3 regions of the Streptomyces sp. NPDC056486 genome follow, and region 3 is predicted to be linked to each of the others. Evidence: riboswitches for the same ligand, from Rfam matches in the RefSeq annotation. Region 3 holds a riboswitch; each other region holds the start of a gene.
The links. Region 3 has a riboswitch for thiamine pyrophosphate ahead of thiO (glycine oxidase ThiO). Riboswitches for the same ligand answer to the same signal wherever they lie in the genome.

Region 1: another riboswitch for thiamine pyrophosphate. It lies ahead of ACFQ7F_RS15860 (thiamine ABC transporter substrate binding subunit); the one in region 3 lies ahead of thiO (glycine oxidase ThiO).
Region 2: another riboswitch for thiamine pyrophosphate. It lies ahead of thiM (hydroxyethylthiazole kinase); the one in region 3 lies ahead of thiO (glycine oxidase ThiO).

What each region holds. Positions count from the first base shown of each region.
Region 1 covers NZ_JBHTSF010000033.1:5,870-11,093, forward strand. Annotated here, with positions in the region: gene ACFQ7F_RS15855 (ABC transporter permease) at 1-964, opposite strand, end outside; gene ACFQ7F_RS15860 (thiamine ABC transporter substrate binding subunit) at 940-2,055, opposite strand; TPP riboswitch at 2,138-2,254, opposite strand; gene rlmN (23S rRNA (adenine(2503)-C(2))-methyltransferase RlmN) at 2,275-3,381, opposite strand; gene ACFQ7F_RS15870 (hypothetical protein) at 3,505-3,744, shown strand; partial or broken gene ACFQ7F_RS15875 (hypothetical protein) at 3,809-4,018, shown strand; gene ACFQ7F_RS15880 (hypothetical protein) at 4,015-4,461, shown strand; gene ACFQ7F_RS15885 (phosphatidate cytidylyltransferase) at 4,696-5,224, opposite strand, start outside.
Region 2 covers NZ_JBHTSF010000178.1:10,468-15,691, forward strand. Annotated here, with positions in the region: gene tenA (thiaminase II) at 1-363, opposite strand, end outside; gene thiD (bifunctional hydroxymethylpyrimidine kinase/phosphomethylpyrimidine kinase) at 369-1,202, opposite strand; gene thiE (thiamine phosphate synthase) at 1,199-1,837, opposite strand; gene thiM (hydroxyethylthiazole kinase) at 2,062-2,838, opposite strand; TPP riboswitch at 2,886-3,010, opposite strand; gene ACFQ7F_RS39490 (glycoside hydrolase family 19 protein) at 3,415-4,254, opposite strand; gene ACFQ7F_RS39495 (hypothetical protein) at 4,391-4,789, opposite strand.
Region 3 covers NZ_JBHTSF010000030.1:67,183-72,406, reverse strand. Annotated here, with positions in the region: gene thiE (thiamine phosphate synthase) at 1-513, opposite strand, end outside; gene ACFQ7F_RS15185 (Rv2175c family DNA-binding protein) at 607-972, opposite strand; gene ACFQ7F_RS15180 (NAD(P)/FAD-dependent oxidoreductase) at 1,040-2,206, opposite strand; TPP riboswitch at 2,389-2,502, shown strand; gene thiO (glycine oxidase ThiO) at 2,500-3,690, shown strand; gene thiS (sulfur carrier protein ThiS) at 3,687-3,905, shown strand; gene ACFQ7F_RS15165 (thiazole synthase) at 3,912-4,706, shown strand; gene pknB (Stk1 family PASTA domain-containing Ser/Thr kinase) at 4,811-5,224, shown strand, end outside.

The DNA.
Region 1 (5,224 bases), on a different contig from region 3:
TCAAGACCCCGAGCGGCAGCAGTATCAGCACAGCGATCGTGACCATGACCCCGCCGAGCAGCGCCCACTGCCCCGTGCCGCGCGGCCGCCGCGCCACAGCGGATGCGTCGACCAGCTTCAGCGCGGTTTCGCGCCTGCGCACGGTCCACGCGTGCACGGCGAGGATCACGCCCACCGCCGCGAACTGCACGATCGTCAGGACGGCGGCCGTCGACAGGTCGAGGAGTTGGGCGGTCTGCCGGTAGATCTCGACTTCGAGGGTCGAGTACGCGGGCCCGCCGAGGATCTGCACGACGCCGAAGGAGGTGAACGTGAACAGAAAGACCATGAGGGACGCCGCGGCGACCGCAGGCCCGAGGGCGGGCAGCGTCACCGTCCGCCATGCCCGCCACCGCGAGGCGCCGAGCATCCGCGCGGCTTCCTCCTGACGCGGGTCGAGCTGCGACCAGAGCCCGCCGACGGTCCGTACGACGACCGCATAGTTGAAGAAGACGTGCGCGAGCAGAATCGCCCACACGGTCGTGTCGAGCCGCACGCCCCACATTTCATCAAGAAGACCACCCCGCCCGAGCAGCGCGAGGAACGCGGTCCCGACGACGACCGTCGGCAGCACGAACGGCACCGTGACGACCGCCCGCAGAACCTGCTTGCCCCTGAACTCGAAGCGCGCGAAGACGTACGCGCCGGGGAGCGCGATGAGCAGCGTGAGCGCGGTCGACGCGAGCGCCTGCCAGGTGGTGAACCAGAGCACGTGCCGGACATCGGACTGCGCGAGGACATCGACAACGCGCCCGAACTGCCACTCCCCTCCGACCTTCAGGCCGCGCGCGACGATCGCGGCGACCGGATAGGCGAAGAAGAGCGCGAAGAACGCGACGGGCACGGCCATCAGACCGAGCCGAGCCGCGCTCCCGCGCGAGAGCCCCTTACGGGGCTTGCTTACTTCAGTACGAGCGAGGTCCACGACTTGACCCACTGCTCGCGATTGTCGGCGATCTTCTTCGGTGCCAGGGTCTCCGGCTTGTCGATCTTCACGCCGTGCTTGACGAACAGCTCGGGCAGCTCGGCGGTCTCCCGCACCGGGTTCACGAACATGTTCAGCGGCATGTCGTCCTGGAACTTGGTGCTGATCAGGAAGTCGAGCAGCGCCTTGCCGCCCTTCTCGTTCTTGGCGTTGCTGAGCAGGCCCGCGTACTCGACCTGCCGGAAGCAGGTGCCGGTCGCGACGCCGGTCGGCGCCTCCTTGGGCTGCGGCTTCGCGTAGAGCACCTCGACGGGCGGCGACGAGGCGTACGAGACGACGAGCGGCCGTTCCCCCTTGGCCTTCTTGCCTCCGGCGGACCCGGAGAACTCCTCGTTGTAGGCCTGCTCCCAGCCGTCGACGACCTTGACCCCGTTGGCCTTGAGCTTCTTCCAGTACCCCTCCCAGCCTCCATCGCCGTACTGGGCGGCGGTGCCGAGCAGGAACCCGAGCCCGGGAGAGGAGGTCGAGGCGTTCTCGGTCACGAGCAGGTTCTTGTAGGCGGGCTTGGCCAGGTCGGCAAAGGACTTCGGCGGCGCGAGCTTCTTGTCGGCGAAGTACTTCTTGTCGTAGTTGACGCAGATGTCGCCGCTGTCGACGGGCGTGACCCGATGCTTGCTCTGATCGACGCGGAACTGCGAAAGAACCTGATCCGAGCCCTTGGCCTCGTACGACTGGAAGAGATCGTTGTCCAGCGCGCGAGAGAGAAGCGTGTTGTCGACACCGAAGAAGACATCCCCCTGCGGGTTGTCCTTGGACAGGATCGCCTTGTTCACGGCGGCACCCGCGTCGCCGTCCTTGAGGACGTTGACCTTGTAGCCGGAGCTCTTCTCGAACGCCTTCAGTACGTCCTTCGAGACGTTGAAGGAGTCATGACTGACAAGCGTGACGCTCTTGGAATCGGCCTTGTCACCGCTGCCCGACGAGCTGCCGCAGGCGGAGAGTGCGACGAGCGAGAGGCCGACCGCAACGGCGGTGACGGTGACCTTCTTAGTGGTCCTCACCTTGGTGGTGCTGACTTTGGTGATGCTCACTGAATTGATTCCTCCTGGAGTGACCAGGAAGAGACGCGGCCCTGCCCACAGCCTTGAAGGGGCTGCGGGCAGGGCGCAACAGCTTGAGTGATGTCCGAACTTCCTACCCGGAATGACCCGGGCAAGGTTCAGAGGGTCTGCGGCCAACCTGTCCTTGGTGCCGCACTCTCAGCGCTGTGGCGCTCCCCTGTCGGAATATGAAGATGTGTTCCGGCCAGACTAACGCTCGGACGCGGCGAGCTGACCGCACGCCCCGTCGATCTCCTGACCACGGGTGTCACGAACCGTGACAGGCACCCCATGAGCGGCAATGGCGTCCACGAAGGCCTTCTCGTCCTCCGGCCGCGATGCGGTCCACTTCGAGCCCGGCGTCGGGTTCAGCGGGATCAGGTTCACGTGCACGGGCTTGTTCTTGAGCAGCCGCCCGAGCCGGTCACCGCGCCACGCCTGGTCGTTGATGTCCCGGATCAGCGCGTACTCGATGGAGAGCCGGCGCCCGGACTTGGCCGCGTACTCCCAGCCCGCCTCAAGGACCTCCCGCACGTTCCACCGCGTATTGACGGGTACGAGGGTGTCGCGCAGCTCGTCGTCGGGCGCGTGCAGCGAGATGGCGAGGCGGCACTTGAAGCCCTCGTCGGCGAACCGATGAATGGCGGGGACCAGACCAACGGTCGACACGGTGATCCCACGCTGCGAAAGACCGACACCATCGGGCTCGGGATCCGTGAGCCTACGAATGGCACCGGACACGCGGTTGTAGTTGGCGAGCGGCTCGCCCATCCCCATGAAGACGATGTTGGAAAGCCGTGCGGGCCCGCCCGGAATCTCCCCATCCCTGAGCGCCCGCATCCCATCGACGATCTGGTGCACGATCTCGGCGGTCGTCAGATTCCGGTCGAGACCGGCCTGCCCCGTCGCGCAGAACGGGCAGTTCATCCCGCACCCGGCCTGCGACGAGATACACATCGTCACGCGGTCCGGATAGCGCATGAGCACGGACTCGACGAGCGTCCCGTCGAAAAGGCGCCACAGCGTCTTGCGGGTGGTGTCGTCGTCACAGCTGATGTGCCGCACCACGGACATCAACTCGGGAAGCAGCGCCTCTTGCAGCTTGGCGCGCGAACCGGCGGGGATGTCGGTCCACTGCTCCGGGTCGTGCGCGTACCGCGCGAAGTAGTGCTGCGAGAGCTGCTTGGCGCGAAACGGTTTCTCGCCGACAGCTGCGACGGCTTCCTTGCGCTCGGCGGGCGTGAGGTCGGCGAGATGCCGCGGCGGCTTCTTGGCTCCGCGGGGCGCGACGAAGGTGAGTTCTCCGGGTACAGGCATGGTTCTTCCAGTGTCGCAGACGGTTGGGGCCCGACCGGGCCACCGCCTGTCGGTGACGGTCGCCGCTGGCCCGGCATGCGGCTCACTTGCGCAAGTATTCGAACACGTGACCTAATCAGCTTCATGGCGCCGACCCCCTTCCCCAACGACCTGATCGAGCTCCAGACCGCCTGGACCCGCACGTACGAGGCACTGTCCGCTCCGCGACCGGTTCACCCCGCGAGGCTGCGCCGCACTCTGCAGCAGCTCTCCACTCGCCTGATGTGGCACCCGTACTGGTCCACCGAAGCGGGCAGGTCACCGGCGGCCCGGGTGGAGCTTCGCCGCCTGGCCTGCGCACGCGAGGAAGGGCACACGTCATGAGCGAGGCTTCTGTAACCTGTCGTCGCTTGTACGCCGGGGGGAGCTGACCGTGGAGACCGTCCTGCCCGGGGACAACGAGCTGGCGGGGCGGATGCAGGAAGCGCGCTCAACCCTGTACCTACTGTGCGCCGACGACACCGTAGAGCTCGCCAATGCTCTCGCTCCAGCAACTCCGGCGAGAGATCGCCAGCTCGTAGTCCCCGTCGCCGGACGGGCGGATGGTCGCGGTTTTCTCACGCACCGCGTACCGGCACTGGGAAAATGCCGGCTATGAACGCCTGGGGGACACTGCTCGCGACCATCGTCGGCGCTGCCATCGCGCTCCTGGGACAGCGCCTCGCAAAACGCGCTGAGGACAAGGCGCGTCTGTCGGAGTTGCTCATGGAACAGTGCGCCTTGATCGCCTCCTCTGTGACGGACTTCGAGGATCGGATCTGGGAGGAGCGGGTCCTCGGCATGGAGGGCCGCGTCAGTGGCTACGACCTCCCCGCCCACGTGCTGGCTTCTGTTCGGCTACGGATCCTCACTCGGGACGCCGCCTTGCTCGCGGCACTCGATGAGTTGGACACGGCAGGAAAGGAGCTGGGGAGCTACTGGAGGCAGGGCCGCGTGGACGATGACGCGTACACCAGGCTTTGGACCCGACATCACAAGGCCATACCCAAGTTCATCAACGCGAGCGGCGAGGCGGTCCGCCGCCGCCTCGCATCGGCCTAGCTCCGCACCCGCGTATCGAGGAGACCGAGCTCACGGCCCGACAAGCGCGGCCTGAACTACGTCCAGTCGGCCAGGTCGCCGTACAAGGCAGGCAAGGCGCACTCGGTTCCGCACGGCAACGCGGTCGAGTGGAGCAAGCCGGGGCGAACACCGGGCCCGAACAACTGCAGAGCCGGATACGAAAGGGGCCCGCCGCCCCATGGACGACGAGCCCCTCACGTACAGATACGCAGGTCAGCCGGACCCCACGAAGACGACCAGCAGCAGCCACACCACCGGCGCCGTCGGCAGCAGGGAGTCGAGGCGGTCCATGATGCCCCCGTGGCCGGGGAGCAGCGTGCCCATGTCCTTGATGCCGAGGTCACGCTTGATCATGGATTCGCCGAGGTCACCGAGCGTCGCGCTCGCGGCGACCGCGAGGCCGATGAGCAGCCCCTGCCACCAGGTGCCGCCGTCTATCAGGAACTCCATGCACAGCGCGCCCCCCGCCATCGCGAACGTCACCGCGCCGACCAGGCCCTCGCGGGTCTTGCCGGGGCTGATGCGCGGGGCGAGCTTGTGCTTGCCGAAGCGCCAGCCGATCGCGTACGCCCCGGTGTCGCTGACCACGGTCAGGAGCAGGAACGTGAGCACCCGCATCGCGCCGTCGTCAGCGGTGAGCATCAGCGCCACGAACGTGGCGAGGAACGGGACGTAGAACGCCGCGAAGACGCCCGCCGTGACGTCCTTCAGATAGCCCTCGGGGGGCTCGGTCATCCGCCAG
Region 2 (5,224 bases), on a different contig from region 3:
CGGGTAGCCCTGGGTGTGGGCCACGGAGAGCAGGTAGGAGGTGTATCCGGTGCAGGTGGGGGAGGGCGTCCAGGCGTCGATGTCGACGACGTTGCTCTCGTGCAGGGAGCTCTCGACGACCACGGCGTCGTGGGCGGACTTCGCGAAGAACGCGATGTCCTGCGGCCGGTCCGCCTTCGCGGCGGCGCTGGCCAGCGCGCGGGCGTAGCCGTGCAGGTAGTGGGCGTCCTGGGCCAGGTAGTAGACAAACTTCTGCCGGTCCAGGGTGCCGTCGCCGAGGGCAATGACGAACGGCAGCTTGTCGATGGCCGCACGTATCTCGGCCGTGGCCGTCCACAGTTCGTCGCAGAACGTTGTGGTCATGGGGCTCAGCTCCAGTACTGGTGGAAGTGGTGGACGGGTCCGTGGCCGCGGCCGATATGCAGGGTGTCGGCCGCGCGCAGGGCCCCGGTCAGGTACGCCTTCGCGGCACTGACGGTGGTGTGCCAGTCGTCGTGCTGCGGGCGCAGGGCGGCTATCGCGGCGGAGAGGGTGCAGCCGGTGCCGTGGGTGTTGCGCGTGTTGACGCGAGGTGCGGACAGCTCGGTGACACCCGCGGCACAGGCGCCGGTGGCGCGCGTGGCGTCGACGAGGATGTCCACGGATTGTGCGTCATGTGTGTGGTGGCCGCCCTTGAGGAGGACGCGCCTGGCGCCGGTTTCGAGGAGTGCGTGGGCCTGCTCGACGGCTTCTGCGCGGTTCTTTGCGGCGGCGATGCCCAGGAGGTCGCCGGCCTCGGGGAGGTTGGGGGTGATGAGGTCGGCCAGAGGCAGGAGACGCTCGCGCAGTACCGTCACCGCATCGGCCTCGAGGAGGCGGTGGCCGCTGGTCGAAACCATGACGGGGTCGAGGACGACGCACCGGGGGCGGTGCCGCTCCAGGGCTTCTGCGACGGCTGCGGCGATGGCGGCGTCGGCCAGCATGCCGATCTTGACGGCGTCCACCGGGACGTCGGCGAACAGCGTGTCGAGCTGCTCGGTGACGAACGCCGGGGGGACGGCATGGATGCCGGTGACGCCCAGAGTGTTCTGTGCGGTCAGGGCGGTCAGAACTGCTGTTCCGTAGGCGCCGTTGGCGGAGAACGCCTTCAAGTCGGCTTGTATCCCGGCGCCGCCGGAGGGGTCGCTGGCAGCGATGGTCAGGGCGATGGGCGGGCTGGTCACGCGGGGATCTCCTGTCGCAGGGTGCGAACGAGAAAATGGGCTGCGGCCTCGGGGTCGGGCTGCCCGCAGACCGCGCTGACGACGGCGATCCCGGCCGCGCCACTTCCCATGACCGCAGCGGCCTCGGACACGCCGATCCCGCCGATGGCCACGCAGGGCAGCGGGCTCTCCCGGACGATCCGGGCCAGGCCGCCCAGACCGAGCGGGGCGTCCGCGTCTGGCTTGGTGGACTGCGGGAACACCGGACCGACACCGAGGTGGTCGACAGTGTCCGGCACGTGCGCCAGCTGCTCGGGACGGCTGACGGACAGGCCGATGTACGCATGGGGACCGAGCTGGCGCCGGGCGCTCTCGGGGCAGACGTCCCGCTGCCCGAGGTGGACGCCGTCCGCGTCCAACCAGACCGCCACGTCCAGGCGATCGTTGACGATCAAGGGGACGCCAGTGCCCGCGAGTTCGGCCTGGATCGCCCGGCCGAGTGAGAACAGCGTGCGGGCGTCCGCGTCCGGATCGCGCAACTGGACGGCGGTTACGCCGCCCTTGACGGCCGCCGCAACGGTAGGGCCGACACCGCGGCGGCCGCAGAGCCTGGTGTCGGTCACGAGATACAGGGACAGGTCCAGAGGAGGTCGCATGGGTGAGTCCTTGGCTCCCAGCCGGGGAAGGGCGCGGGAAACGCATCGGGAGGTACGGGGGAAGGCAGGCCCTGACGTGCAGGGACCTTGAGTTGTTCACCGGGGCGGGAGGGGGACAGGGCAGCCAGACTCGGTGTTGAGGGCGCGCCCCAGGGCGGGCGGGCACTGTGCAGCGGGTGGCGTCCAGGCCACTGCTCACGCAGGACCCCGCGGTACGCGCATGCTCAGTGCAGGTTGAGAGCCTCAGCGAGCCGCTCAGGGCTGAGCTCGTACAACGCGTCGATCAGGGCGACCGCGAACGTGCCGGGCCCCGCAGAGCGGGTGGCGGCGTCCTCCGCGGCCACGGTGAGCAGACCGGTCGCGGCAGTGGCGGCAAGGAGCGCGTCGCCGGTGACGGCTGTGCAGGCGGCCACCAGAGCGCCCAGTGAGCAGCCCGTTCCCGTCACCAGAGTCAGCAGCGGGTGCCCGTTGGCCAGGCGCACCACTCGCGTCCCGTCCGTGAGAACGTCCACCGGACCGCTCACCGCGACCGCGCAGCCGTAGCGCCGGGCCAGCGCGCCCGCCGCGGCCAGCGCCGCCTCCGGGGCGTCCGTGCTGTCCACGCCGCGCCCACCCCTGCCCCCGTCGAGTGCCAGGATTTCGGAAGCATTGCCGCGAACGACCGCCGGGGGTGCGCTCTCCAGCAGTTCGTGGGCGAGCTCGGTACGCCAGGGCAGCGGGCCGACCGCCACCGGGTCGAGCACCCACGGCCGCCCGGCCCCGGCCGCTTCTGTCACCGCGACACGCATCGCCGCCGCAGTCACGGACGTCACCGTTCCCAGGTTGACCAGGACACCCCCGGCCACCCGGGCCAGCGTTCCGGCCTCCTCCGCGCTGTGCACCATCGCGGGGGCAGCCCCCGCCGCGAGCAGCACGTTCGCGGTGAACGGCGACACCACGACGTTGGTCAGGCAGTGCACAAGGGGTGCGGAGGTCCGCAGAGACGCGATCACATCCGCCACGGCATCACGGGAAACGGCAGTGCCGTGCCGGGCAGGTACGGAGGCAGTATCCATCGTCAACACTCTTCCTACGCCGGCATTACCCGGTCCAGGTTCATGCGGTCGGCGAAAGGGGAGCAAGTCCCGTCCGCCCTCTCAGCCCGGCTACTCCCGAGCTCCCGCGGTGGTCGCTACGCAATGTACCTCCTTCGGGAACGCAAGTTCGCACTCGGGTACCTCACGAAACGACACGGATTTGCTGGCGGAACCGACGGGGGATCCTCAGGCCGCAAGGGCCCGACCTGTCCGCATCGGCTGATGCCGCAAGCGGGCTGGTGGAGGGCCGCGCCCGGGTACGGGACTTCTTGCGACACCGCATCCACCGTCTGGACCGGTGCTTGCGTGCCTGCCCCGGCGAGAGGGAGCGGCGCCTGGCGCGTGCTGGGGAATGGGTGTCACCGAGTTCGCGGCCGAGTGGGCCCGGCATCCGGTGTTCCGTTCCGGCTGCTGCCACCGGAGCAGGGCGCGACGCGCGGAGCCGAGCGGATCTGATACGGGATCAGGTCCGCCCGGCCGTCGTGCGCGGAGAAGGAAGGGTCAGCAGCTCAGGTTGGAGCCCGGCGTGGTGCCGAGGACCTGGGCGAACTGCTTGTAGCGGTCGACCCGGCTCTGGACCTGGCCGGGGTTGCCGCCGTTGCACTCCAGGCTGCCGTTGATGGCGCGGATGGTCTCACCGAAACCGCGGCTGTTGACCATGGCGTTGTGCGGTGTCATGGTGCCCGGACCCGACTGCGTGTTCCAGTACCAAAGACCGGTCTTCCAGGCGACCGCCGGGTCGCGCTCCACCAGGTAGGGGTTGCGCAGGAGATCGATGCCGAGCGCGTCGCCCGCCGCCTTGTAGTTGAAGTTCCAGCTGAGCTGGATCGGACCGCGGCCGTAGTACGCGGCCTGTCCCGCGGGGCAGCCGTAGGGCTGGTTGGCGTCGCAGTAGTGCGGGTAGTTGGCCTGGTTCTGCTCGACGATGTGGACCAGACCGCCGGTCTCGTGGTGGACGTTGGCGAGGAACGCGGCTGCCTCCTGGCGCTTGATGGTGTCGCTGCCGGTGTTGGCGAAGGCCGGGTACGCCTTGAGTGCGTCGGTCAGGCCCTTGTATGTGTAGAACGAGTTCCGGCTCGGGAACATCTGGTTGAACTGCGCCTCGCTGACCACGAATCCTGACGGGTTGGGGTTGCCCGGATCGGTGCCACCGCCGCAGGTGCCCGCGTCCGCCCAGACGTCGGTGCGGCCCGGCGTCTCGTTCTGGGTCCACCACTTGGCGGTCCAGTTGTGCCCGTTGTACGAGGCGCTGTTGCCGCCCGTGTAGACGGAGGAGGAGTTCCAGGGGGTTGCGCACGCGGCGGCGGACGCCGTGGTGGCGGCCGGGCCAAGGACGATCATGGCGCAGAGCGCACCTAACGCTGCTGCGAAACTGATGAGACGTTTGATCACGCGACATCTCCTATCAGGCGGGCTGGAGGCGGGTTCCACGCCGCCATGGGGGTGTCGGAGACTCAAGCGAAATGGTCTGAACCTGTCAAGGTCTGGACCAATTCTGGTGTACGGCTGGCCTGAACTCGCCGCGCACCGCCGCCCGCACGGAACGGAGCACGGTGAACGAGGAAACCGCTCTCGCGTCCTCAACCGGCACGTGGCGCTCGGGTGTGGCGGCGGCCGGGACGGCGTCCGTGATCGACTCCCGGGCGCGCAACCAGCAGGGCCGGTCGAGTTCAAGACGGGGTTCGTCGTCCCTGCCGACGGCGATCCCGCCGTCGCCCGCGAAGGTGCGTGCGGCCGCGTCGAGGTACGCGCGGGGCACCGAGAGCAGCCGTGCCGTCGTCAAGGTCGACCAGGCCGGTCGTCGCCCACCGGCGAGGCGGCAGGTTCGGGCAAAGGGGGCGGCGCAATAGGCCGACAGCAGACGTTTCCACTTCATCGGTTGTTGATGCACCGTCAATCCGGGGCTCTTAGGTTCCGCAATCGCCTCTCGCGACCCCGCCGCCCAAATGGTGCGGCAGGGACGGTCACGAACCCCTGGAGTGATCAAGTGGAACGTCGTAGTTTCCTGCGCGGTGCAGTCGTCGGCGGCACGGGGCTCGAGGACTTCCTCATCCAGAGGCGTAACCAGTGGGTTCACAACCCGCGCGGCGTGTCAGATCCGCCGGAGTAGCTGAGTTCGGAGCAACGGCCCCCAAAGGGTTCAGAAAACCGCCAGCCGGTGACCGACGTCGTCCGGGCGGAGGTCCGGGTCACCGGCCTGTGCCGACGGTAGGCAGACGTTGACTGGCTGCGGCCTTCTGAACTCGTAGGCACCAGATATTGAGAAGGCGATCAAGCACTCTGGGGGAGGAGCTCTCATGACCATTATCTC
Region 3 (5,224 bases):
GATGGCGAACCACGGGCGGTTGGTGCCGAGCGAGGCCGTGTACCGGACCAGGTCGAGGCCGGGGGCGTGCCGGCCCGGCTTGGTGGGGGTCGGCCAGCAGGGGCCCGTGCAGAAATAGTCCACGCCGTCCTGCGTCGCCGCCGCGGCGGCCTCGGCGTCGGCGTGCGTGGAACGGCCGATGAGAACGTCATCGCCCAGAATGCGGCGGGCCGCGGGCACCGGCAGGTCGCCCTGGCCGAGGTGCAGGACGTCGGCGCCGATGGCGTGCGCGACGTCCGCGCGGTCGTTCACCGCGAGGAGCTTGCCGTGCCTGCGGGCGGCGTCGGCGAAGACCTGGAGGTGTTCGAGCTCCTCGGCCGCCTCCATGCCCTTGTCCCGCAGCTGCACGATGTCGACGCCGCCGCCGAGGACGGCGTCGAGGAACTCCGGGAGGTCTCCCTGGCGCTTGCGGGCGTCCACACACAGGTAGAGGCGGGCGTCGGCGAGCTGCTCGCGGGCAGGCTTGGTGGCCATGAAGAGGTCCCCCCGGGGTGTCGGTGGCCTACGGGCCGCGTGTCCCCCGGGGGATCACGCGGCCCGCACGCAACGGTTTTCCGTGTCGATCGGTCAGACGGCGAGCGCCTGGGCGCGGCGCTTCACCTCCGTGCCGCGATTCTCGCTCAGAGCCTGCGCGGGGGTGCCGGGCAGGGTCTCGTCGGGAGTGAAGAGCCACTCCAGCATTTCTCGGTCGGAGAAGCCGTCGTCCCTCAGGAGCGTCAGGGTGCCTGTGAGGCCCTTGACGATCTTGTCGCCGTCGATGAAGGCGGCGGGCACCGCGAGCGCGCGGTTCTCACCACGGCGCACGGCGATCAGCTGGCCCTCCTTGACCAGCTGGCGCACACGCGTCACCTCGACGTCGAGCATTTCTGCGATGTCGGGGAGGTGGAGCCACTCGGGGACGAGAGCATCAGTCTTTGCGTCAATCTCGGTCACACGGACAAGCGTATCTCCGGGCACCGACAGCGGCCGGGCAGCGGTCCCCCTCCGGCTGTGGCAGCGCTTACGGCAGCACTGCCTTCTTCAGCGGCACCGCGGGATCCGACGCAAGATCAGGGGAGAGACGGGCGCCCGCCTCGATCAGTTTGCGGCCCTGCGCGAGGTCCCTCGGGCGGCCCACCGCGAGGACGGCCACCAGGGCGCCCCGCCGGAGCCAGCACACCGTCCAGGCCGCACTCGATGGATCGCCGCGCCACACCAGCTCGTCGGCCGAGGCGTGGTGCCCGGCGAACTGGACGAAGCGGCCGAACTGCTCGGACCAGAAGTACGGGACGGGGTCGTACGCCGAAGGGGTCTCGCCGATGATGTTCGCGGCCACCGTGCGCGGGCCCTGGAGGGCGTTGTCCCAGTGGTGGACGAGAAGGCGCTCGCCATACCTTCCCGAAGGGAAGGAGGAGCAGTCGCCGACCGCGTACACATCGGGTTCCGATGTCCGCAGGTGGTCGTCGGCGACGATCTCCCGGTGGGCGCCCAGGGTGATGCCCGAGTCCACGAGCCAGCCCGTGGCGGGGCGTGCGCCGATGCCGACGACGACCGTGTCCGCGGGCAGCCGGGTGCCGTCGGCCAGCAGGACGCTGCCGGGCTCGACGCGGTCCACGCGCGCGTGGGTGCGCAGTTCGGCCCCCGCGTCGGCGTACCAGGAGGTCATCGGCGCCGCGACCGCCGCGGGCAGGGCCCCCGCCAGCGGCCGTTCGGCGGCTTCGACGACGGTGACCGAGCAGCCCGCCTCGCGCGCCGCGGTCACGAACTCGGCGCCGATCCAGCCCGCGCCGACGACCACGACGCGGTGCTGCTCGGCGAGCACGGGCCGCAGCCGCTCGGCGTCGTCGAGGGTGCGCAGCAGGTGGACGCCGGGAACTCCGGAAGTGCCTGGCAGCAGGATCGGCTCGGCGCCGGTGGCGATGACCAGGGTGTCGTAGGGCACCGGACCCGACGAGGTGTCCAGTTCGTGGTCCGCCGGGCGCACGCCCGTGACCTCGTGGCCCAGACTCAGCTCGATGCCGAGCGCCTCGAAGTCGATGTCGAAGGCGGAGCCCTCCGCCTTGCCCAGCAGCACGGCCTTGGACAGCGGCGGCCTGTCGTACGGCTGGTGGGGTTCCGCGCCGATCAGGGTGACCGCACCGGCGAACCCCTGTTCGCGCAGGGCCACGGCGGTCTGCACCCCGGCCATCCCCGCGCCGACGATGACGACGCGCCGCTCTGCCTGCCTCCGCTGCTCGCTCACCCGATCACTGTAGGGCGGCGGGTGACGCGCCCCGCAGAGCGCTACGAGGAGATCTATGACACACCGTCACGGTGCATACCCGGACAGCTCCCCTACTGCCCTCGGACACCAGGGACTAGGGTGCAGGGCAGAACACTCGCGGGAGCCCGGACGTACCGGGCTGAGAGGGAGGCTGGGACGGCCTCCGACCGTACGAACCTGATCCGGGTCATGCCGGCGAAGGGAGGGGCTGGACACCCATGCATCCACGTACATCACCCCACGAGGCGACCGATGTCGCTGTCGTCGGGGGCGGCATCATCGGCCTGGTCACGGCCTGGCGGGCGGCGCAGCGCGGTCTGTCCACCGCGGTCGTGGACCCCGAGCCCGGCGGCGGCGCGGCGCAGGTCGCCGCGGGCATGCTGGCCGCCGTCACCGAGCTGCACTACGGCGAGCAGACGCTGCTCGGCCTGAATCTGGCCTCCGCGCAGCGCTACCCGGAGTTCGCGGCGGAGCTCGCCGAGGCGAGCGACCGCGATCTCGGCTACCGCGCGTGCGGCACGCTCGCCGTCGCCCTCGACTCCGACGACCGCGCCCACCTGCGTGAGCTGCACGCCCTCCAGGAGCGTTCCGGGCTCACGTCGGAGTGGCTGAGCGGGCGCGAGTGCCGCCGCCTCGAACCGATGCTCGCACCGGGGGTCCGCGGCGGCCTCCGCGTCGACGGCGACCACCAGATCGACCCGCGCAGGCTCGCAGCGGCGCTCCTCGTGGCCTGCGAACGGGCGGGCGTGATCTTCCACCGTGCGTGGGCGGAGCGCCTCACCGTCGAACGGGACCGGGCCACCGGAGTCGTCCTCGCCGACGGGACCGCCCTGGAGGCCGGACAGACCGTGCTCGCCGCCGGCAGCCTCAGCGGGCGCCTCGCCGGCGTCCCGGAGGGCGTGCTGCCGCCCGTGCGCCCCGTGAAGGGGCAGGTCCTCCGGCTCACGGTGCCTCAGCGGTACGCGCCGTTCCTGAGCCGCACCGTGCGCGCCGTCGTGCGCGGCAGCCATGTCTATCTGGTGCCGCGCGAGAACGGCGAGCTCGTCGTCGGCGCGACGAGCGAGGAGCTCGGCTGGGACACGACGGTCACCGCGGGCGGCGTGTACGAGCTGCTTCGGGACGCCCACGAGCTCGTACCGGGCATCACGGAACTACCGCTGACCGAGACGCGCGCAGGCCTGCGCCCCGGCTCCCCCGACAACGCGCCGCTGCTCGGCCCGACCGCTCTCCCCGGTCTCCAGCTGGCCACAGGCCACTACCGCAACGGCGTGCTTCTGACACCCGTCACCGGTGAGGTGATGGCGCACGCCCTGACCACCGGTGAACTGCCCGACGAGGCCCGGGGATTCACCCCTCTGCGCTTTGCCGGCGACCCCCTCACGCAGCGCTTCATGGAGCAGCCCGCATGACTCTCTCAGCCGTTACAGCCGTCTCCGTCAACGGAGAAGCACGCGATGTGGCCGCGGGCACCACGCTCGAAGCCCTCGTCGCCAAGCTCACCGCGGCCCCGTCCGGTATCGCCGCCGCGCTCAACGAAACCGTCGTCCCGCGCGCGCGGTGGTCCACCACCGAGCTCACCGACGGGGACCGCATAGAGGTCCTCACCGCCGTCCAAGGAGGCTGAACCGACATGGCAGACGACCCCTTCGTCATCGGCGGGCTCACCCTTTCCTCACGCCTGATCATGGGTACGGGCGGCGCGCCGAGCCTGGACATCCTCGAACGCTCCCTCTTCGCCTCCGGAACGGAGCTGACGACGGTCGCGATGCGCCGCCTCGATCCCGGTGTGCAGGGCTCGGTGCTCTCCGTGCTCGACCGGCTCGGCATCCGGGTCCTGCCGAACACGGCGGGCTGCTACACCGCGGGCGAGGCCGTCCTGACCGCCCGGCTTGCGCGGGAGGCGCTCGGCACCGATCTGGTCAAGCTGGAGGTCATCGCGGACGAGCGCACACTGCTCCCCGACCCGATCGAGCTCATCGACGCCGCCGAGACCCTGGTCGACGACGGCTTCACGGTCCTTCCATACACGAACGACGACCCGGTCCTCGCCCGGAAGCTGGAGGACGTGGGCTGCGCGGCGATCATGCCACTCGGCTCCCCCATCGGCTCCGGACTCGGCATCCGCAACCCGCACAACTTCCAGCTGATCGTCGAACGCGCGGGCGTGCCGGTGATTCTGGACGCGGGGGCGGGAACGGCGTCCGACGCGGCGCTCGCGATGGAGCTGGGGTGTGCGGGTGTGATGCTCGCCTCCGCCGTTACACGGGCTCAGGAGCCGGTCCTCATGGCCGAGGGCATGCGGCACGGGGTCGAGGCGGGGCGGCTCGCGTACCGGGCGGGGCGGATCCCACGTCGGCACTTCGCCGAGGCGTCGTCGCCCGCGCAGGGCATGGCCCGGCTCGATCCGGAGCGGCCCGCGTTCTGAGTGGCGCACGCGAGTGCCGCCCGCCTGTTACAGGTCGGCTGCAGTCGGGGCCCGAGCACGACCGGGCGGGCAACGGTGTCAGCGGTGGCTCGTAGACTCCCTTCGTGGACACGACCCTTCAGGACCCGCTCGTCGGGCAGGTGCTCGACGGCCGCTATCGCGTGGACGGGCGGATCGCGGTCGGCGGGATGGCCACGGTCTACCGGGCCGTGGACACCCGCCTCGACCGCGTGCTCGCGCTCAAGGTGATGCACCCGACGCTGGCCGCCGACGTCTCGTTCGTCGACCGCTTCATCCGCGAGGCCAAGTCGATCGCCCGGCTCTCCCACCCGAACGTGGTGGGGGTGTACGACCAGGGCGCCGACGGTGCGTACGTCTATCTGGCGATGGAGTACATCGCGGGCTGCACCCTGCGTGACGTGCTCCGCGAGCGGGGCGCCCTGCAGCCGCGCGCGGCCCTCGACATCCTGGAGCCGGTCCTCGCCGCGCTCGGCGCCGCGCACCGCGCGGGGTTCGTG